2 regions of the Marinobacter sp. 1_MG-2023 genome follow, and region 2 is predicted to be linked to the other one. Evidence: predicted binding sites of a transcription regulator. Region 2 holds the regulator's gene; the other holds the start of a gene.

Region 1 (11,561 bases), on a different contig from region 2:
CACATCGGCCATAGAGACCAGCGCCCGCGCAACCTCGGGCAGCTTCTTACCCTGATCCATGGCCAGCTTTCGCAGAACCCTGTGGGCTTCGTCGTTACTGATCTTTCGGTGACCCATCAGCAATGAGACCGCTTTTTCCTGGATTTTCCGCTCCTCCAGTGCTTCCTTCGCACTCCGCAAATCCTCGCTCATTTTTTGAAGCCGGAGTGATTGTTCCTGAACCAGGTGAAAAATCGACCGCCCTGATTGCTGGCCCATTCCCTCACTGCTCCAGACTTCACCTGCCAGGGCCTCCCCACTGTCATCCGGCTCACATAGAACCAACAGGGGCTGAGCCGAAGGTTCAGGCTCATCGAGTGATGCGATGAGTGTCTCATGGTGTGCCAAGGAACGTCGCGCCTCGGAGAATCGCTCTACGCAGCGACCATGAAAGCTGCCCTCCACGGACTCTTCTACTTTCTTGAATTCGTCCATACGCTCGCTCATTAACGCAAACCACTGATCGGAAAGCTCCGGGTCCAATGGCTTGTAGCGACCGATAGAGCATCCGAGCTTCCGCAGGCGCTCAATTTCCTTCTCCCGCTCGTGAGCCAGAAGGTCCTGCAACTGCCCGCAGCTTTGCTCATCTGCAAACCCGAGAAACACCTCAAAACACCGTTCCTGTGCTTCAACAAGGTGCGTTATGCGCCGAGCCAGTGCACCATCAAAGCTCCCCTTCGCGAAGCCAGCAGAGCCTGTTGCACGCTCCTGACCACAGAACTCTTTGCCGTTCATCAGATGCACCATGGCCACCAGCAAACGCGCAAGTGAAGGGTCTACCGCTGTATCCGCCGCTTCGAAGACCACCGCAATCAGACGATGAATAAGCATGCTGTAGGATTCGGTTGCCTCCGACACCGACAACGTGCGGTCCTTTACCCCCAGGCGCAGCGCCGGCAGGCTCCCCAGTCCGTGAAGAGCACTGGCAATATGGGCCAGTAAGGGACTGCTTACGGGATGAGCCGTCAGCTCTTCATGGATCTCATCCAGAGCCCTTTCGAAAACGGTGTACAAACAACCGGATTCCGCGACCATGGCCTTTCGTTCCTCGCCGAACTTTTCACCATCCGACCCCAGAAAGATGTTAGATGCGCCTCGCTCCCGCTGCAGGCCGTGCACCAGGTTACCGATGCTCTGCATCAGCTTGCCCATCTGCAAAAAATATTGGAGGTGCATAAGCTCGCACCGTCTGGAGGCAATCAGATACTCCTCAGCCGAGGGCTGCGCAGATTTGCGTTGGCGTTTACGGGTGTCCATTTCAAAACTCCGGGTGAGTCACACGGTTGCGTTACCGGGTACCGGAGCAATTACTGCGCCAGCCAAAAGGCATCAAAATCGTGCAACCTGCTCCGCCAAAGTGCAGAAAACCCGCGTATCTGTGCGCCACCGCCAACCAGGAAAACTATAACCATATGATTTAAATAGCTCTTTGAAACTGGCATGAACATCGCTTTGCATAACCCAAGGATGCATATCCCGGCCAAGGACCAGGCCGAGCTTCCAGAACACTATTGTTGGCATTGGCGCCGGACCATCGACTCCCACAGGGGACGAGATGCTCCGGCTTTTTTTTGTTTAAAAGGACACCACCATGAGCAAGAAAACCCTGATCGTGATTGGCAATGGCATGGTAGGTCACCATTTCCTGGAGCAGTTCGTCGCCAGCTCCAAAGCCGCTGATTACGCGATAATCGTATTCGGGGAGGAAAAACAGCTGGCTTATGATCGCGTACATTTATCGGAGTATTTTTCCGGCTCCACCCACGCCGATCTCGCTATGGGCACCACAGACTGGTACACCGGGCAGGGTATTGAGCTGCGGCTGAATGAGCCGGTCACCGCCCTGGACCGTGAGCAGCGCACCCTTACCACTCCCCAAGGCGAATACAACTACGACGAACTGGTGCTGGCCACCGGGTCCTTTCCGTTTGTACCGCCGATTGAGGGCCGGGAGCACCCACATTGCTTCGTATACCGGACCCTGGAAGACCTCGATGCTATCCGGGCCAGTGCACATGAAGGCAAATCCGGGGTAGTGGTTGGGGGCGGGCTGCTCGGCCTGGAAGCCGCTAACGCACTAACCAGCCTCGGCCTGAAGGCGCATGTGGTTGAATTTGCCCCCCGTCTGATGCCCGTACAGCTTGATGCCGATGGCGGGGCACTATTACGCCACAAGATCGAAGAGCTGGGTGTTCAGGTGCACACCGAAAAAGCCACTACCGCCATCGTTGAAGGCGAGAGTGCTCGGCTGCGCATGAACTTCAGCGATGACAGCCATCTGGAAACCGACCTGATCGTATTTTCTGCGGGTATTCGCCCGCAGGATACCCTTGCGCGAACCAGCGGCCTGGAGGTGGGCGAGCGCGGCGGTATTGTCGTGAATGACCAGTGCACTACCTCAGACCCACATATCCATGCCATTGGCGAGTGTGCGCTCTGGGAACAGAGAATTTTCGGGCTGGTTGCCCCCGGCTATACCATGGCCCGCACCCTGGCTTCGGTTCTGAACGGCGACAACAATGCCGCCTTTACCGGCGCTGACATGAGCACCAAGCTGAAACTGCTGGGTGTCGACGTGGGCTCCATCGGCGATGCCCACGCCCAGACCCCGGGAGCCCGGAGTATCCGTTTCAATGATGAGCAGGCCGGCCACTATCGTCGCATGGTCATCAGTGAGAACGGCAAGACCCTGCTGGGCGCCATTCTGGTGGGCGATAACAGCCACTACGATTCCCTGTTGCAATACGCTCTGAACGACATTCCGTTGCCAGAGAATCCGGAAACCTTGATCCTGCCGGAAAACCAGGGCGGCGCCCCGGCACTGGGTCCGGATGCCCTGCCGGAAACCGCCTCGATCTGTTCCTGCCACAACGTAACCAAAGGGGACATCTGCAAGGCCATTGATGCGGGTTGTGCCGATTTCGGCAGTGTCAAAGCCGAGACCAAAGCCAGCACCGGCTGCGGGGGCTGCACCGCACTGCTGAAGAACGTGGTGGACTGCGAGCTTGAAAAGCGCGGCGTGGAAGTCAGCAAAGACCTTTGCGAACACTTCCCGTACAGCCGCCAGGAGCTGTTCCACCTGGTCAGGGTGAATGGCATTCGCACCTTCCGCAGTCTTATCAGGCAGCATGGCATGGGCCAGGGCTGTGACATTTGCAAGCCGGCGGTCGGCTCCATCCTGGCCTCCTGTTGGAACGAGCACATCCTGGCCACTGACCATGTGCCCCTGCAGGACACTAACGACACCTTCATGGCCAACATGCAGAAGAATGGCACCTACTCCATCGTGCCGCGCATTCCGGGTGGTGAGATCACTCCGGACAAGCTGATTGTGCTGGGCGAAGTGGCCAAAGAGTACGATTTGTATACCAAAATTACAGGCGGCCAGCGGGTGGATCTGTTTGGTGCCACCCTGAGCCAGCTACCGGAGATCTGGGAAAAGCTGATCGCTGCCGGGTTTGAAACCGGCCACGCGTACGGCAAATCACTGCGGACCGTGAAATCCTGCGTCGGGAACACCTGGTGCCGATACGGGGTGCAAGACAGTGTGGGTATGGCGATCCGCTTGGAGGACCGCTACAAGGGCTTGCGGGCGCCGCACAAGGTGAAGATGGCGGTGTCTGGTTGTACGCGGGAATGTGCCGAGGCTCAGAGCAAGGATTTCGGGGTGATAGCTACCGAGAATGGCTGGAACCTGTATGTCTGCGGTAACGGTGGCATGCGGCCGCGCCACGCCGATCTGTTTGCCACCGATTTGTCTGATGATGAGCTGATTCGCACCATTGACCGGGTGGTGATGTTGTATGTACGCACGGCAGACCGGCTACAACGTACGAGTGTGTGGATGGAGAATCTGGAAGGCGGCCTGGAGTACCTGAAGCAGGTGGTGCTGGAGGACAGCCTGGGGATCTGTGCCGAGCTGGAGGAACATATGGCCGGCATTGTCGACACTTACCAGTGTGAGTGGAAAACGGCGGTGGAAGATCCCGAGAAGCGTAAGCGGTTCCGGGAGTTTGTGAACCTGCCAGAGCAGAAGGATCCGGTGCAGCAGTGGACTTCAGAGCGGGGGCAGAGACGGCCTGTTCTGGAGTCTGCGTAGCCTGTTTGTTTGGGTGCGAGAGCGCGGCGGCACGAGGTGCTTTTCCTCTGGGAAAAATAACTCGCTGCGCTCAGACATCTTTTTCCCGGCGGAAAAGCACCCCATACCACCACTCTCACCGAACTCGCGAATATCAAAAAACGAAGACTTAAGGAGAACGAAGATGAAAACTCATACTTCCTGGAATGCGGTTTGTACTGTTGACGATCTGGTGCCTGAATCCGGCATTGCGGTCTGGACGGAAGAGGGGCCGGTGGCGGTGTTTTATCTACCGCACCGACTACCGGCTCTCTTTGCCATCAGTCACACGGATCCATTCAGCGGCGCTAATATTCTGGCCCGTGGTATCACGGGGGACCTGAAAGGAAATGCTGTCGTAGCCTCGCCGTTATACAAACAGCACTTTAACCTGAAAACCGGAGCTTGCCTGGAAGATGACTCGGTGTCGGTCAGAACCTACCCTGTTCTCCTGGACGGCAACCGAATTCTCCTGGAAACAGCCGATGTTCAGCGGCAAGCCGTGGCTGCTTGACCGGGCGGGGCTGGATCAAGCGATTTTAACGGGCCGGCATGCACCCGAGGTCAACCTCTCACAGACAACCTGAGGTAAGATCAGGGAAACATCAATAAAAAGGATGCCGCCCGTGAAGCCTCTGAGCCCCACCGACCAGCTTTTCCTCTGGCTGGAGAAGCGCCAGCAGCCCATGCATGTGGGCGGACTGCAGATCTTTTCGTTTCCCGAAGATGCACCGGATGATTACGTTGCCCGGCTTGCCGAGCAACTTCGCAATGATACTGAAGTGACGGCGCCCTTTGATCGTCGTCTCGACAGTCGGTTTGCACAACCGGTTTGGGTACACGACAAGCATCTGGATCTGGAGCACCATTTCCGTTTTGAAGCTCTGCCTACCCCGGGTCGTATTCGCGAGTTGCTTGGCTTTGTCTCTGCGGAACACTCGCACCTCATGGACCGTGAACGGCCACTGTGGGAGTTTCATCTCATCGAGGGGATGGGCGACAGGCAGTTCGCAGTTTACATCAAGATACACCACTCCCTGGTAGACGGTGTTTCTGCGATGCGCATGTTTCAGAGAATGCTGTCCACGGACCCTGCAAAGCGCAATATGCCACCAATCTGGGATTTGTCGGCACGATCCGGGCGAAATGAGAATGGGGGCGGATCCTCCCTCTGGCGCAACTTGAGTCATTTGCTGGGAGAATCCGGCAAACAGCTCGGCACTGTGCCGGCCGTAGCCCGGGCGTTGTTGCGCACCATGAACACCGCACGCAAAGACCCCTTCTACGACTCCATTTTTCATGCGCCACGCAGTATTCTGAACCAGAAAATTACCGGCTCCCGACGTTTTGCGGCCCAATCATACTGTCTGAAGCGGATAAAAGCAGTGTGCCAAGCTTATGGCGTCACCGTAAACGATGTCGTCACTGCAATGTGTGCCAGTGCTTTGCGTACCTACCTCATGAACCTGGATGCGCTACCAGAGAAGCCATTGATCGCTATGGTTCCGGTATCGCTGCGCAAGTATGACAAACCCGACGACGGGACACCGGAAAGCAAGCAATCAGAAGGCAATCAGGTGGGTGTAATCCTGGCGAACCTGTATACGGACGAGAGCCACGCTGGCACGCGCCTGCAAAAAATTCATCAAAGTATGCAGGAGGGGAAAGACCGCTACGCGAACATGTCTCCTGAAGAAATCGTTAACTACACCGCACTCACCTTATCGCCAGCAGCGTTTCATCTGCTGACAGGCGTGGCCCCTAAGTGGCAGACGTTTAACGTGGTGATATCCAACGTCCCCGGGCCGAAAGAGGCCAGCTACTGGAACGGTGCCAAACTGGAAGGCATGTACCCGGTTTCCATCGCTATGGACCGCCTGGCGCTGAATATGACCCTCACCAGTTACAACGATCAGGTGGAATTTGGTTTGATTGGCTGCCGCCGCACGCTACCAAGCCTGCAGCGGATGCTGGATTATCTCGAAGATGGGTTGGTCGAGCTGGAACAGGGTGCCGTCAGCTGAATTTTACGTCGCGGTTACGCTCCGAGATCTGGTCATTCAAGGTCCAGAAATCGTAGAGAATACCGATAAGGAAGAGGCCGCCGGTCAGCAGGTAGATAATACCTGTGATCCACTTTCCCATGTACATCCGGTGTAACCCGAAAACGCCGGTGAAGGTCAGCAGCAGCCAGCCAATGTTGTAGTTGACCTCACCTTCGCGGAACCGGCTGTCGGCCTGCTCATCCATGGAAGGTATAAGAAACAGGTCGATTATCCAGCCTATAAAAAATAGCCCGAATGTGAAGAACCAGATGGTTCCGGTGATCGGCTTGCCGTAATAAAAACGGTGGGCACCTAAAAATCCGAAGATCCAGAGCAGGTATCCAAACAACTTGCTGTGCGTATCTGGTCTGCTAATCATAACTACTCCGCTGAAAATTATTCGTGACCTTTATATGGGGCTAACACCTTAATTCCACAAGGCCTGCAGTTAAGGTGCCGGGCCGGAGAGTGGCCGACCTCTGATACCGGATCAGGCCCACCTTCGCGGAATTCGCTGGCGGATTTCCCGGTCCACTTTCTGAAAGCCCGGCTGAAGTTGGAGAGGTCGGCGTAGCCCAGTTGGTAGGCAATTTCGCTAACCGACTGGTTTGTATAACGTAACAGCTGAATCGCTCGGTCTTTCAAGACCCATTCTACGATTTCACGGTAGTTGGTCTCTTTGTCTGCGAGCCGGCGCTTTAATGTTCGGGAAGATACGCAGAAGCGCTCTGCCATGGCTTCCAGAGAAGGCAGGGGCCCGGGCATCATGCGCAACATGTTGCGTACGGCCATGGCGAGATCGTCCTGTTCTTTCAACGCTTTCTGCAGCTCGAACTCGCACTCCTCGCGGGCCATGAGACTGGCTTCTGCATCCGCCAGCCTCATGGGGACATCCAGCAATGCTTTTGGAAACACCAGGAGTGCATCGGGCTGATCGTACTCGAATCTGACCGGCAGCTGATCCGCAAACTGGCGGTAATAAGCGGGTTCAGCGCCGCCAAGGCGCACACTTACGCCAGACAGCTTGCCGTTATCAAGAGAAAATCCGCGTTTTTCCACATCCCCGCCATCCAGTAACTGTTCGGTGAGCAAGATGAGTGTGGCACTGACGGTTTCTACCAGAAACGGATAGAGGCTGGGCACATCAAAATCGGTGCAGAGTTTCACCAATACGTGATCATCGGCTTCAGTCCAACTCATGCTCAGAAAGGGCGCTCGTAACTGCAAATAACGGCGAACCGAGTCAAGAGCCCCGGCAAACGTCGGGCTGGTTAAAGCAGCAAATCCAAGCGTGCCATGGATGGTTACCCGCAGCTCCCGGGCCAACATGAAACTCAAACCTTCGTTGCCGGCGAGTTTCAGTGCGCGCTCGGCCATAATCATTGCGTCGGTTACGAACACCCGGCTGTCATTGGCTTTCAGGTCTTCCGGGCCGAATGTGAGGCCCTCGTAGAGCGATAGGTCGTTATGTCCAAGCTGTCGAACAGTCTGTGCCAACACCCGCATGTACACGCCAGGCAAAAGGGAGAGTCCCAACACATGCAGTTCTTTTTCTGCTCCGGGGATCACCATAGGCTGCCCTTTACCACCTGGGAGAATGTCTCAAACTGACTCTAGCAAAAGCCCACACCCACTACAGTGGGACGAGTTGCACCCCGGCTAGCGTCGCGCCGGCCAACTGACCAGCAATTTTGTCCCATATGGCATGGTGACCGTCCCGTTTCCGCATTCGTCCTGACGCTGGACTCCCACACACTGGGCATGACATCAGCCAATGTGAGGAGTAGACCCATGCTGAGCACAAAACCCGCTGAGAAGCGGGCTTCCAAAGTCAGCCTGGCGTCAAAAACGCCGGGTAACGTTAACATCAAGGCCCAACGCATGGGGTTTGAATTTAATGAACAGGTGCCCCGTTACTGGCTGGAAAACAGCCATTTTCTGAGCCACATGATGAACGCTCTCTCAGTACTTTTTCCCCTGGGCGAGCAGTTTTTCGTGGACTCTGTACGCGCCTATCGGGATCAGATTGATGACCCCAAGCTGAAGGCCGAGGTACGGGGATTTATCGGGCAAGAGGCCATGCACTCCCTGGAGCATATGGCCATGAATCAGCATGTGCGGGATCGTGGCATGCCGGTGGACGAGATGGAAAAACACCTCGCCGTGGTTCTGAACGCCACAAAAAAACTGCCAAAGCGCCATCAGCTGGCGATTACCTGCGCCCTGGAACACATGACAGCTATGATGGCGGATATGCTTCTGGAGCGTGACGATATCCGCGAAGGCATGCATGAGACCATGCGCCCGCTCTGGGCATGGCATGCGATTGAGGAAACCGAGCACAAAGCAGTGGCTTACGATGTGTTCCAGCAGGTCGGTGGCACCTACGCCGAAAGAACCTTTTACCTGGCTTTCAGCACGGCCGCTCTGGGTGTCATGGCCACTTATTTCACCTGTCGCATGATGCTGAAGGATGCCAGACGCTTCTCAATCAAAGATACCGTCAGCGGCTTGTGGCGTTTATGGGGGAATAACGGCACCTTTTCCAGCCTGATCCCTGCCTGGTTTGCCTACTTCAAGCCAGGCTATCATCCCTGGGACCATGACAACAGCGAGCTGGTTGCACACTTCAAAGCTGAAATCCAGGCTTACATTGCACCCCAGTACCAAAACGGCAACCGCAAAACCCTGCAGTAACTCCGAGATGCAACCGGGTGGCCGGCCAAATAGTAGCGCCGGCCAGTCTAGTTTCCAGGCGCAACGCTCTGTTCGTTGACCGCTATGCCTTTCGCTTCCACTATGCCCTTACGCCATAACCGCCACTCGCCGGGCTGATAAATATCCCATTCCTCATCGCTGGTCAGCGGCTCGGTTACGATAACGCTCACGATATCGTTCGGCGTCGTTTCAGACTCAAAATCGACGATAACGTCGGCATCTTTCAGCCTTGCGGGGCGAAAGGGCGCACGGCGGGTGATGCTGGCCATTTTGGTAGTGCAGTAAGTGAACAGCCAGTCGCCGTTGCTCAGCAACAGATTGAACACACCCTGACCAGCATAAGTTTTCGAGAGCTGAACCAGTCGCTCGGTAATAGCCTCAGCCGGGTCGCTACGATCACACTGACCACGCAAGTGATTGAGAATGTCGCAGAACAAAGCCTCACTGTCCGTGCCGCCAACAGGTTCGTAAAACCCCGGCGATGACTGAAACTCGGAAAGCTGACCGTTATGGGCAAACACCCAGTAACGGCCCCAAAGCTCACGCATAAACGGATGGGTATTGGCCAGGCAAATTTCACCCACATTAGCCTGGCGGATATGGCAGATCGCTACTTCGCTTTTGATCGGGTGAGTCTGAACGACTTCCGCAAGCCGTGAATTAGCGCTGGCATCCACATCGTGGAAGGCCCGCACGCCTTTGCCCTCATAAAAAGCCACACCCCAGCCATCCTTGTGGGGGCCAGTGTCGCCACCTCGGCGGGTCAGCCCGGTGAAACTGAAGCAGAGATCAGTGGGTGTATTGGCGCTCATGGCCAGCAGTTCACACATAGAGCGAAGTTATTCCTTACAGTTGTTCCGATCAGCGATACAAACTCTTTCCGGCAAAACGCTCAACCAGGGGCTGATAGGCCGAACCCAGCAGTCGGTTGATCGCATCAATACCCCAGGCATCGGTTCCCACAAGAATACGGGACTCATTTTTAAGAATGCCTTTTACAATCGTTTCAGCGGCTTTTTCCGGAGTGGTCATAGCCAGCCTGTCAAAGCCTTTTCGTAGATGTTCGGCACTTTTAGGCCGGCTGGTGCGTGCCGAATTGGCAATATTGGTTTTGATACCTCCAGGGTGCACACAACTGACCGCAACCGGCTGTTTTTCCAGTTTCATTTCCTGGCGCAGGGACTCGGTAAATCCGCGAACGGCAAATTTCGCTGCGTTATAAGCACTTTGTGTGGGCACGCCGATCATGCCAAACACACTGGATATGTTCACCACATGACCATCACCCGAGGCGATCAGGTGTGGCAGGAAAGCACGGGATCCGTTTGCAACACCCCAGAAATTGATATTCATGATCCACTCAAAATCCGCGTCAGACATCTCTCTCACCGTTGCAGAAAGTGCAACACCGGCGTTATTGATGATCACATTAACCTGGCCAAAGTCCTTCACAACATCCGCCGCATGGGCGTATACAGCGTCTCTGTCACTCACGTCCAACCGATAGGTTCTGACTTCCGAACCTTCGATAGAAGCAGCCGTTTCAGCCAGGCCTTCCTCGTTAACATCCGATAAGGCGAGCCTGCAGCCCCGCACTGCCAGCGCTTTGGCGAGGGCTCGCCCGATACCAGAACCCGCTCCGGTTACTACCACCACTTTGTTTTTCAGATTTTTCATGGGCGTTGAACTCTTGTTGTGTGTTGTGCTGATTAAAGAAGATACTCTAACAACCGCCCCTGATCAGCATATGGCTTCAAATTTCTGTCTTGAGCGACGCCAGGGCCACTCGGACTCAGCCCTCGCTTTTGGGTACAATCCAGAATCCGGGAGCTTAGTCTCGCGGATTTCTTCAACCCTGAACCTGCGGATTTTCTGTATGGAATGGAGTCTTACGCATTTCTGGCTGATTCTGGCGCTCGTGTTAGGCCTCGCCGAGCTGACATCTGGCGTGCTTTTACTGCTGGCATTGGCGATTGCCGCCGGCCTGACCGCTGTGCTTGCCTATATTGGCCTGTCGTTCGAGTGGCAGCTTGTTGGTATGGGCCTGTTCTCTGGCCTGCTGGTACCCATTGCTATCCGCTGGATACGCCCGCGCTTTTCGCCTAAAGGCGTGGCCTACGGCACTACCGGCACAGGTGTCGAGCAGGGGCAGCGTTATCGCACCCAAAAACGGGATTTCGACGGTGCCGCGGGTATAAAAATCAATGGCGACTTTTATCGTCTTAGAGACGAAAAAACCGGGGCTACCGATTTCCCTGAAGGAACCCACGTCATATTCAGACAATTCGACGGCACCACCGCCGTTGTTCAAACCGCCCCCAAGGAGTAGTAAGTTATGGAACCCTATATTTCACCGGGACTGATCATCAGTCTTATTGTTGTTGCCATCGGTATTTTCATCATTGCCAAGGGCCTGGTGATCGTGCGCCAGTCTGAAGTCATGGTTATTGAGCGTCTGGGCTCGTTTAACCGGGTTCTGGAAAGCGGCGTGAACATTATTATCCCGTTCGTAGAGCGGCCCCGCCCCATCACTATGATCCGCTACATGCGCATGGGTGAGGAATATCACCCGATGACCACTGATGAAACCCGCATCGACCGCCGTGAAACCGTGATGGATTTCCCCGGGCAACCGGTGGTGA
Region 2 (11,561 bases):
GGCCCCGGCAACCGCGAGCACGCCACCCTTTTGCTTCACCGTCGGTAGCTCTGTGTTCATGAATTGTTCACTTCGTCTTCCAGGTTGAGAGATTTCACTGCATCACTCCATCCGTCGATCACTACCTGAACCTGCCCACGGTTGGCTTCCATTTCCTGGGTGAAGCGATCCCGGAACGACAGGCCGATGTTAACTCCCTCGACGATCACATTTTCCATCATCCAGTTACTGCCCTCCCGGCGATACATGGAATAGGTGACTGAGTGACGATTTCCCGTGGCAGTAATCACTTCCATGGCCACAGAAGCACGGTTATCGTTCTGCGGATTGATGGAAGCATCGTTGACATTGATTCTGAAATCTTCCGCACTCACCAACGCCTGTGCGTAGCTGTCGAACAGGCTGCGCTTGAATTTAACCACAAACTCATCCCGCTGTTCGGGAGTTGTTTGCCGCGCATAACGACCCATTACCCGGGCTGCAATTCGGCGAAAATCAACAAAACCCTCAAGTGCATCGTCCATACTCTGGTAAAACGCCTCAGGATCACGGTCATAAAGCCCGCGCTCGGCGTTAAGTTTCTCTACCAGCATCTGTGTATTCTCATCCACATACTGCTGCAAGTCTTCTTCCGGGCCCGCATGAACTGATGCCACGCAAAACGCCATCAGAGTCAGAGCGAGAAAAAATCGTTGTATTGACGCAATCACCTGATTCTCCTGTTCTGTCGCAAAACTGGCTTATTTGCCAGACGCAAAATTGCTGATCAGCCGTTCGATATTCATGGCAGACTGGGTGGAGTAGAACGTGTCGCCCTCTTTGAGGGAGTCCATTTCGCCACCAATTGATATATCAATGTACTGCTCGCCCAGCAATCCGGATGTACGTATTACTGCAGCGCTATCTGCGGGGATATTGTCCACATCACCATGGATGGACATAGCGACCCGCGCCTGGAAGGTTTCCTTGTTCAGACTGATGGAATCAATAGTGCCCACCGTTACGCCTGCCATGGACACCCTGCCTCGGGGTGTAATACCGCCGGTGTCATTAAAGTCGGCGTAAATGGTGTAGGTACTTTTTGCGGATTTTGGCGACAGTCCGCTTACCTGCAATGCGAGAAACAGCAGCGCTGCAAGCCCCGCCAGCATAAACAGGCCAACTGTGATATCCGTTGTTCTTTGTGTCATTACCCGCTCCCGGTATTATCTCGTCAGTCGTTAATCAGAAGTTGCCGAACATTACGGCAGTGAGCACAAAATCCAGCCCCAGCACGGCCAGCGAGGAGTAAACCACCGTTTTTGTAGTAGCCGAGCTGATTCCTGCCGATGTGGGTACACAGTCGTAGCCCTGATAAACCGCAATCCAGGCGCACACAAAGCCGAACACCACGCTTTTAATCACGCCATTTACTACATCGTCCCAGAAGTCCACTGAGGCCTGCATATTGCCCCAGTATGAACCCTCAAAAACGCCCAGCCATTCGACACCAACCAGCATTCCGCCCCAGATACCTACCATTGAAAAAATGATAGCCAGCACCGGCATGGCAATGAAACCCGCCCAGAGCCTGGGAGCAATAACCCGCCGCAAAGGGTCGACCCCCATCATTTCCATACTGGACAGCTGCTCGGTCGCTTTCATCAAGCCTATCTCAGCGGTCAACGCCGAGCCTGCGCGCCCGGCAAACAGCAGTGCGGTTACCACAGGCCCGAGCTCACGCACCAGGGTAAGCGCAATCATCTGCCCTATGGCCGCTTCGGAACCAAAATCGCTGAGAATTGTATAGCCCTGAAGGCCGAGTACCATGCCGATAAACAGGCCGGAAACCACTATGATAGCCAGCGATAGCACACCAACCGAATACAGCTGCTTCATCAAAAGCGGGAAACCGGTTGCTGGGTGCGGAACACCTGACAAGACGCCCGCCAGAAAGCGGCCAGCCTGGCCGAACGATATAACAAGGTCGATCCCGCTACGCCCGAAGGAAGCGATTCTGTTGATCACGAGACACCTCCCGAGAGACCAAAATCTTCAGCCGCAGCCGAGGATGGGTAATGGAACGGCACGGGGCCATCCGGGTGCCCGTTCAAAAACTGTTGTACCTGCTCGGACGGATGATCCTGCAACTCGGCAGGTGTACCTGTACCAATCACTTTTCCATCCGCGATAATACAGGCGTAATGGCAGATGCTCAGGGATTCTTTTACGTCGTGGGAGACCAGAACACTGGTGAGCCCCATGGAGCTGTTGAGGTCACGAATCAGTTTCACCAGCACACCCATACCAATCGGGTCCTGCCCGGCAAAGGGCTCATCGTACATGATCAGCTCCGGATCCAGAGCAATACTGCGGGCCAGAGCGACGCGCCGACCCATACCACCGGAAAGTTCCGATGGCATAAGTTTGCGCGCACCACGCAAACCAACGGCCTCCAGCTTCATCATTACGATGTCGTGAATCATGTCTTCCGGCAATTTCGTGTGCACACGCATCGGGAAAGCCACATTCTCGTATACGCTCAAATCGGTAAACAAGGCACCGCTCTGGAATAACATGCCCATTTTTTCCCGAAACTTGTAAAGCTCTTTACGGCGAAGTTCAGAAATCGGGTGACCATCCACCATAATGCTGCCGGAATCTGGCCGGAGCTGACCACCAACCAAACGCAACAAAGTGGTTTTCCCGCTGCCGCTAGGGCCCATAATGGCGGTAATTTTTCCACGGGGAATGTCCACGGAAACACCATTGAAAATGCGGCGACCGGAGCGCGAAAATACAACGTCCTTTAATGAAATGTACGAGCTCAAACCCATATTCCTTACCTTTCAGCCCATAGCCTTTAGCTCTCAACGCATAGCGCTTGGCTTTCAAAGACCGGCTACATTATTCTAAGGAGCCCACAAGCTCAATCAGTGGTTCGTAAAATGAATCGATAGCAATGATCAGTTTCACTGAACTTTACAGAGAAATCCTTGCGGAATTCGCTACAACGCCCGCTACTGCAATCTCTGATGAACATCCAGTAACCAGGCCTCGCGACTGGTGGGAAATGTTATACTTCGTCAACTTTATCGCATTCCCGTAAATTAACGAAAAAGCAGGCCCTTTGCCCGATGACTGAGCAAAAAACATTCAATTTCCGGAACCCCGCACTCCAGGCCATTCGCATTGAGCGCGATGCAATCAGCGCCCTGGAAAATCGCATCGATGACCACTTTGTACGTGCCTGCGAAGTAATCATGGCATGCAAAGGCCGTGTTGTGGTGACAGGCATGGGCAAGTCCGGCCATGTGGGTAACAAGATTGCAGCTACCCTGGCCAGTACCGGCACCCCTTCTTTTTTTGTTCACCCAGGGGAAGCCAGCCATGGCGATATGGGCATGATAACCAGCCAGGACGTCGTAATTGCCATTTCGAACAGCGGCAACACCAGCGAAGTGGTTACCATCCTGCCACTGATCAAACGCATGGGCGCACCTCTGATCAGCATGACCGGCAATCCGGCGTCCGTACTGGCGAAAGAGGCGGTTGCGAACCTGGATGTCAGAGTGGAAACAGAGGCTTGCCCTCTTGGACTGGCGCCGACATCCAGTACAACCGCAACCCTGGTGATGGGCGATGCCCTGGCCGTTGCCTTGTTGGAGGCGCGGGGCTTCAGCGCGGAAGACTTCGCGATCTCACATCCGGGCGGCAGCCTGGGTCGTAAACTCCTGCTACGGGTTTCCGACATTATGCACACTGGTGATCGCATACCCGTGGTAGGGGAAGACACCACCCTGAGCGGCGCTTTGTTGGAGATATCCCGCAAAGGGTTGGGAATGACCACCGTCGTAAACAGTGCTGGCTCCATGACTGGCATTTTCACTGACGGCGACTTGCGCCGTACCCTGGATAAGTCCATTGATGTGCACACCACCCCCATGCGGGATGTGATGACGCGCAATGGAAGAGCCATTCAGCCGGATCAGCTGGCAGCCGAGGCCCTCAACGTTATGGAAGGCCTGAAGATAAACGCACTCCCCGTGGTCGACGAAAACGGCGCCCTGGTTGGAGCCATTAACATGCACGACCTGCTCCGCGCCGGAGTTATCTAAAAAGCTGCTTAAAGAGTTATTCAGAGATCGATTTAATGGAAGAACTAAAAAGCCCACTTCAGGAAAACTGGCCCGACACCCTGCTGACGAAAGCAGCGCGTATCAAGCTTGTTGCTTTGGACGTTGATGGCATCATGAGCAACGGCAAAATTTACTTCAGCGCAAAAGGCGATGAGCTGAAAGGTTTTAACATTCTGGACGGGCTGGGTCTCAAACAGATCATGGCAGCGGGCATCACTGTAGCCGTCATTACCGGCCGCAACTCACCGCTTACTGAAAAGCGTATGAAAGACCTTGGAATCCCTCATCTTATGCAGGGTCGCGAGGATAAAAAGGTCGCCCTGCAAGAGTTAGTGAGCACGCTGGGCATTCTGCCAGAAGCCATCGCCTACATGGGCGATGATTTGCCGGACCTGCCCGCCATTCGCTACGCGGGCCTTGGGGTTACGGTTCCGAACGCATACTGGCTGGTGAAAGAGCATGCGGATTACTGCACCGAGGTTAGCGGTGGCAACGGAGCCGTGCGCGAACTCTGTGACCTGCTACTGACGGCAGGGGGCAGCCTGAACTCAGCATTGACGCCCTATCTGGAACCATAGCCATGGCACAAAGCGAAAAGAACAGCCTGCTATCTTTGCTGGCCATGGCAAACAGGCCACGACTTCGCATGCTCGCGCTGGCAGCCACCATCGCCGCCACGTTTTTCCTTCTGTGGCAAAGTGACGAATCACCGGTAACCAGTTACAGCGATGCCAGACAGCTCCGAGGAGAGGGTGAACCCGACGGTTTTGTAATCAACGGCAGCTACACATCTTACGATGACGCAGGCAATCGCAAGATCGTTTTTACCAGCCCCCGTATCGAACAGTTTGAAGAGGGAAACCGGGCTACCATGGAGCTGCCCAATGCAGAGGTGTTCAGCGCAACCGAAACTGAGCCATGGGTACTCAAAGCCGAGAACGGCAACCTGCTGCAGGGCGAAGACCTGTTACACCTGACCGGCAACGTTCGCGTGGTGCGCACTATTGGTGAGCGTGAAGCGACTCTGGTCACAGAGAGCCTGACCCTGGACAACAATCAGGGTAAAGTCTACACCGATGATTTTGTAGAAATTACTGACAGCGTGGGCACTACCCGGGCTAAAGGCATGAACGCGTGGATTGATGAACGCATTCTGGAACTCAACTCCCAGGTGGAAGGACGCTATGAAACCGTCAGATAACTCAATGGGCAAAGTGCTTGCCGGCATTCTGGTTGCAAGCCTCACTGGCCCGGCAATGGCATTTGATCTTGACTCCGACTCCCCTATTACCGTCAGCGCTGACAGCGCTCGTCTCGACGACGGTAAGGGCATTGCCACCTACACCGGAGCTGTAGAACTGGTTCAGGGCAAAACCCGTCTAACGGCGGAACGTGTCGTTCTGTATCGCAGCGCCGAAGGCCTGAACCGCATTGAGGCCAATGGTACTCCTGCACGCTACCAGCAGCCGGTTACCAGCGGAGAAGGTGAGACCGACGCCAAAGCCCTCAACATAACCTGGTCGGCCTCTGACAAACAGCTCACCTTTGAACGCGAGGCTGTGATTGAGCAGAATGGCAACGTGTTCAGCGGCGACATTATTCATTACGATACCGAGCAACGAGTGGTCACTGCAGAAGGCAGCGAGGATACCGGCGCTGGCCCGGGCCGGGTCGAAATGATCATCCAGCCCCGCGGTACCAACTCCAACCAATAACAGCTGATTACAGCAAACAGAGGTTCGATGGCAGTTCTCAGAGCGAGCAACCTGGCGAAAAGCTACAAACAGAAAAAAGTGGTCATCGATGTTTCGCTGGAAATTCGCAGCGGTGAAATCGTCGGACTGCTCGGCCCTAACGGCGCCGGCAAGACCACCTGTTTCTATATGATTGTAGGGCTGGTGAACGCCGACAATGGCCGCATAACCATCGACAGCCAGGACATTACGCCCTTACCCATGCACGGACGAGCCCGCAAAGGGATTGGCTACCTGCCGCAGGAAGCCTCGGTGTTCCGCAAGCTCTCCGTGCGAGATAACATCATGGCGATTCTGGAAACCCGCAAAAACCTCAATCGTGCTGACCGCCTGCAGAAGCTCGAGCAGTTGCTGGAAGAATTTCACATCACCCATATTCGCGATAGCCTTGGCATGGCGCTCTCCGGGGGTGAACGCCGCCGGGTTGAGATCGCCCGCGCTCTGGCGATGGAACCCGCCTTTATTCTGCTCGACGAGCCATTTGCAGGTGTAGACCCTATCTCCGTGAGTGATATCAAACAGATTATTCGTCACCTCCGGGACAAAGGTATAGGTGTTCTGATCACCGATCACAACGTGCGCGAAACACTGGATATCTGCGAGAACGCTTACATTGTTTCAGGTGGCCACATTATTGCCTCTGGAAATTCGGAATCTATTCTGGCCAATCAACAAGTTAAAGAAGTGTACCTTGGCAATGAATTTCACCTGTAAGCTTTGTTTTCGACACTCGGTTACACCCGTTCGATTGTTTTGCAGACCCGGAGCAAGTAAACTCGGCAAAGAACTTGCTAGGATAATCTAAAGTGGCGGCAAGTAGCCGGCATACATAGATTTTTTAGTCAATGCAAGAAATTCAGAGTGGGTATAAGTGACGGATCCTGAGCGATGGTTATGAAAGCCTCATTACAATTAAAGCTGGGTCAAAGCCTGACCATGACGCCCCAGCTGCAACAGGCGATCAGGCTTCTGCAGTTATCAACTCTCGATCTTCAGCAGGAAATCCAGCAAGCCCTGGAATCCAATCCCCTGCTGGAAGCCTCGGAAGATGACGACCAGTCTGAATCGACCCCAGCCGATAACGATCAGGGCGAGCACAAAGACACCGCGTCGGAGGAAGTTTCGGCCGACGTAGCTGGTGACTCTAACGCTTCTGACTGGGATGAAAACGAAACCGGCCCGGACTGGCAGTCCGAAAACGAAATACCGGATGCGCTTCCCGATGATCTTCCCGTAGATACCGCCTGGGAAGATGTTTATCAGTCCGCTCCCGCCCCGGCCGCGCGGAACGATGATGAGAACGACCACGATTTCGAAACCCGGAACTCTCCGACCGAAACCCTCAGGGACCATCTTGAATGGCAGCTCAACCTTACTCCGTTGAGTGAGCGGGATCAGGCCATTGCTCATGCTTTGATGGATGCGGTAGATGAGCGCGGGTATCTCACCAGTACACTTGATGAGATCTACGCGGGCCTGAGTGACGAGAGCGATGAAGACCCTCTTGAAATGGATGAAGTGGAAGCCGTTTTACGGCGGCTGCAGTACTTCGATCCGCCGGGGGTTTTCGCCCGGGATCTGCAGGATTGCCTGTTGATTCAACTCAACCAACTGCCCCCGGAAACACCCTGGCTGGCCCAGGCGCGTCTGGTTATCACCCATTATATAAATCTGCTGGGCAATCGCGATTATGCCCAGTTGCTTCGCCGCAGCCGCCTAAAAGAAGATCAATTGCGTGATGTGCTCGCGCTGATCACCAGCCTAAATCCGCGGCCTGGTGACATTATCGATCGCACAGAACCGGATTATGTCATTCCCGATGTCATCGTACGCAAACACAACGGCCGGTGGCGCGTGGAGCTGAATCCGGAAATTGCACCGCGCATACGCGTGAATGCCAGCTATGCTTCATTGATAAAGCGTGCGGACAGCAGCGCTGACAATACCTATCTTCGTGACCAGCTTCAGGAGGCCAAGTGGTTCATAAAAAGCCTGCAAAGCCGGAACGAAACTCTGTTGAAGGTAGCCACACGTATTGTTGAGTACCAGCAGGGCTTTCTGGATCATGGAGAGGAGGCGATGAAGCCGCTGATTCTCTCTGATATCGCCCAGGTAGTGGAAATGCATGAGTCCACCATTTCCCGTGTAACGACGCAGAAGTACATGCATACCCCTCGGGGTATCTTCGAGCTGAAGTACTTTTTTTCCAGCCACGTCAGCACTGACGAGGGCGGAGAATGCTCCTCAACCGCGATTCGCGCCATGATCAAAAAGCTGATTGCGGCCGAAACACCTAAAAAGCCGTTGAGTGACAGCAAGATTGCGACCATGCTTGGGGAACAGGGAATCAAAGTGGCGAGGCGCACAGTTGCAAAATATCGCGAAGCCATGCACATTCCGCCCTCGAACGAACGCAAGCGCCTGGTTTGAACCGGACACGGTTAACTGACTACTACGGATTTCGCTGGCACAGTCACAAACGCCAGCACTCAGTCCGGCTCCAGGAGCCGGAACGAATGACAACAGGAGACGTCTATGCAACTCAACATTTCAGGCCATCACGTAGAACTGACTCCCGCTTTGAAGGAATATGTATCCGAAAAGTTTGAACGGCTGGAGCGGCACTTCGACCATATCAGTAACTGCCAGGTAACACTGGAAGTTGATAAGGTTCGGCAGATCGCCGATGCTACGCTCCACGTGGTTGGTGGTGAGATTCACGCAAAGGCGGAAAACGAGGATATGTATGCGGCTATCGACGGCCTCGTCGACAAGCTTGACCGACAGATCCTCAAGCACAAAGAGAAAAGCCTGGACAGGATGCAGGGAAATACCGCCCGATAGGCGGCCATTTTCAGGCATGTAATCTAATCAAGCTGCGGCCCGGACAACGTGCCGCAGCTTTATTTTAACGGAAGCGCGGTCGATTCATGAGCGACACATCCCTGACAATAGACAACATTCTTGCACCGGAACTGACCCTGTGTAAGGTACCCGCCTCGAGTAAAAAGCGGGTTCTGGAGTTCATTGCCGAGCAGATCCGTCAGCAAAATGATTCACTCAGCGAGAGCCAGATTTTCAACAATCTGATCGCTCGTGAGCGGCTGGGCAGCACTGGAATCGGCCAGGGGATCGCCATCCCCCACTGCCGCCTGGAAGGGCTTGAGCACGTTATTGGCGTTCTGATGACGCTGGACGAAACCGTCGAGTTTGATGCGATTGATAACCAGCCGGTGGATCTTGTATTTGCACTGGTGGTACCCAAGGAAGCCACCAGTGAGCACCTTGAGTTACTGAGCCAGCTCGCCGAGAAATTCAATGAGCGTACCTTCTGTGACCGTCTCAGGCAGAGCGAAGATGCGAGCACGCTTTACCAACGCATGACCGCCGCGAGCGGCTGACATCCACTCTGGGAACAGGCTGTTTCATCATGAAGCTCATCATCGTCAGTGGCAGGTCCGGCTCCGGCAAGAGTACCGCCCTTCACGTACTGGAAGACCTCGGATACTACTGTATTGATAACCTGCCGATCGGGCTGCTGTTTCCTCTTACCCGGGAAGCTGCTAACCAGAGTGCTCCCGGGCGACTCGACAAAATGGCGGTCAGTATCGATGCCCGCAACCTGTCCGGCGAACTGGCCAATTTTGAGGAGATTTACCGCAAGCTTCGCAGAGATGACATTCAGGTAGAGATCATCTTTCTGGATGCCGATGAACAGTCCTTGCTGCAACGCTTCCATGCCACCCGGCGCAAGCACCCGCTGAGCGACGACAAAACCTCGCTCAGGGAGGCAATCAGCAACGAAAAGAGTCTGCTTGAGCCGCTCTCAAAGCTCTCGGACCTTTACATCAACACCAAAGGGCTGTCGATGTATGAGCTGCGGGATATGGTGAAGCAGCGGGTAGCGGGTCGTAAGGATCAGGAACTGGCCTTGCTTTTCCAGTCCTTCGGTTTCAAGCACGGCGTACCTCTGGATTCCGATTATGTGTTTGATGTGCGCTGCCTGCCCAATCCCTACTGGGATACCAGCCTGCGAAAGTTTACAGGCCTTGATCAGCCAGTGATCGAGTTTCTTGAAAAAGAGCCTTCAAGCAAAAAAATGATAGCCGACCTCATTACGTTTCTGGAGAGCTGGATTCCCTCCTTTGCGGATAGCAATCGCAGCTACATGACCATTTCCATTGGTTGCACTGGCGGTCAGCACCGATCTGTTTATATCTGCGAACAGTTGGGGCGGCACTTCCGGGAACACACCAGTAACGCTCAGGTACGTCACACCGAGCTACCGCATTTGCAGGCCCGGAAAGAGGTCTGAACCAGCGTGATACGGCAGCATATTGTGATTATCAATAAACTCGGTCTGCATGCCCGGGCCACCGCCAAGCTGGTTGCCACAGCGTCGGCATTTGATTGTTCCGTCAAAGTCTGCGGCAAAGGTCGCGAGGTGGACGCAAAAAACATCATGCAGGTCATGATGCTTGCTGCCAGCAAAGGCACAGAAGTGGAACTCGTGGCAGACGGCCCGGGCGAGCAGGAAGCTATTGAGGCCCTTGCCGGGTTGATCAACGACTATTTCGGGGAAGGTGAGTAACTCACCATTTTTCACTGAACATCCCTGTAACTCTTTCTCACGTGCACAGCCTAACTCCGTTATAATGCAGGTGTTTTCTGAGCTCAGGTGATTCATGTCCGATATTCTGGAAAAAAGCCAAGCCCGCCAACGTCTACGCTCACTGAGTGAAGCGCTGGACAGTGGCGCCCTGAAACAGGTCGCCCGCATTCTCAATGGCGGCCTGAGCCCCAGTGATATCGCTCACCTGCTTGAATCTTCGCCTCCACGCCAGCGTGCCGTGCTATGGAACCTGGTAGACAAACAGCTGGAAGGCGAGGTTCTCCAGTATCTTAATGAAGATATTCGTGCCGAATACCTGAGCCGCCTGAATGCTCAGGAGCTGGCAGATATCATCGAGGACTTCGAGTCCGACGATCTCGCCGACCTTCTGCAACAGCTGCCGGATGCGGTGATCCAGGAAGTCCTGGACACCATGGACGAACAGGACCGGCAGCGGGTCGAAGAAGTGCTTTCCTACCCGGAAGACACCGCCGGCGGCCTGATGAACACGGATACCATCACCGTGCGCCCCGACCTGAGCATGGATGTGGTCTTGCGGTACCTGCGCCGGCACAAAGCGCTACCGCCCATGACCGACAGCTTGATTGTGGTAAGCCGCAGGGACGAGTTTATCGGCATGCTTCCCATTACCAAAATGCTTGTATCCAACCAGAGCGCAACGGTACGGGAAGTCATGGACACCGATATCGAGCCTATTCCCGTCACCCTTTCCGATACTAAAGTGGCCACGCTGTTTGAACGTTACGACCTGATTTCCGCCCCCGTTGTGAGCGACGAGGGTCGCCTGTTGGGCCGGATCACCATCGATGACGTGGTAGATGTTATCCGGGAGGATGCAGATCACTCGCTGCTGAGCATGGCCGGCCTCGATGACGATGAAGACACCTTTGCTCCGGTATGGAAGACCACCCGCCGCAGAGCTGTCTGGTTGGGTGTCAATTTGATCACGGCTTTCACTGCCTCCGGGGTAATTGGGCTGTTCGAGGGCACCATCGACAAAGTTGTCGCCCTTGCGATACTGATGCCTATCGTGGCCAGCATGGGGGGCATAGCAGG

What was found. The regulator sigma-54, encoded in region 2, starts transcription at its own class of promoters, with help from an activator protein. The targets are predictions, from matches to a motif close to ANTGGCATNNANNTTGCTNT.
Region 1: a site for sigma-54 is predicted at 1,474-1,493, ahead of nirB (nitrite reductase large subunit NirB). Genes of this name have one in related genera too.

What each region holds. Positions count from the first base shown of each region.
Region 1 covers NZ_JAUOST010000005.1:7,139-18,699, forward strand. The annotation lists gene Q4606_RS12880 (hypothetical protein) at 1-14, shown strand, start outside; gene Q4606_RS12885 (nitrate regulatory protein) at 1-1,296, opposite strand, end outside; gene nirB (nitrite reductase large subunit NirB) at 1,631-4,138, shown strand; gene nirD (nitrite reductase small subunit NirD) at 4,302-4,670, shown strand; gene Q4606_RS12900 (wax ester/triacylglycerol synthase family O-acyltransferase) at 4,783-6,180, shown strand; gene Q4606_RS12905 (TM2 domain-containing protein) at 6,173-6,580, opposite strand; gene Q4606_RS12910 (AraC family transcriptional regulator) at 6,598-7,773, opposite strand; gene Q4606_RS12915 (metal-dependent hydrolase) at 7,993-8,898, shown strand; gene Q4606_RS12920 (class II glutamine amidotransferase) at 8,946-9,749, opposite strand; gene Q4606_RS12925 (SDR family oxidoreductase) at 9,781-10,596, opposite strand; gene Q4606_RS12930 (NfeD family protein) at 10,796-11,248, shown strand; gene Q4606_RS12935 (SPFH domain-containing protein) at 11,255-11,561, shown strand, end outside.
Region 2 covers NZ_JAUOST010000001.1:1,245,866-1,257,426, reverse strand. The annotation lists gene Q4606_RS05770 (lipid asymmetry maintenance protein MlaB) at 1-60, opposite strand, end outside; gene Q4606_RS05765 (phospholipid-binding protein MlaC) at 57-668, opposite strand; gene mlaD (outer membrane lipid asymmetry maintenance protein MlaD) at 741-1,190, opposite strand; gene mlaE (lipid asymmetry maintenance ABC transporter permease subunit MlaE) at 1,225-2,007, opposite strand; gene Q4606_RS05750 (ABC transporter ATP-binding protein) at 2,004-2,816, opposite strand; gene Q4606_RS05745 (KpsF/GutQ family sugar-phosphate isomerase) at 3,117-4,097, shown strand; gene Q4606_RS05740 (HAD family hydrolase) at 4,133-4,696, shown strand; gene lptC (LPS export ABC transporter periplasmic protein LptC) at 4,699-5,319, shown strand; gene lptA (lipopolysaccharide transport periplasmic protein LptA) at 5,303-5,833, shown strand; gene lptB (LPS export ABC transporter ATP-binding protein) at 5,861-6,586, shown strand; gene Q4606_RS05720 (RNA polymerase factor sigma-54) at 6,761-8,302, shown strand; gene hpf (ribosome hibernation promoting factor) at 8,408-8,716, shown strand; gene ptsN (PTS IIA-like nitrogen regulatory protein PtsN) at 8,803-9,273, shown strand; gene rapZ (RNase adapter RapZ) at 9,303-10,187, shown strand; gene Q4606_RS05700 (HPr family phosphocarrier protein) at 10,194-10,463, shown strand; gene mgtE (magnesium transporter) at 10,558-11,561, shown strand, end outside.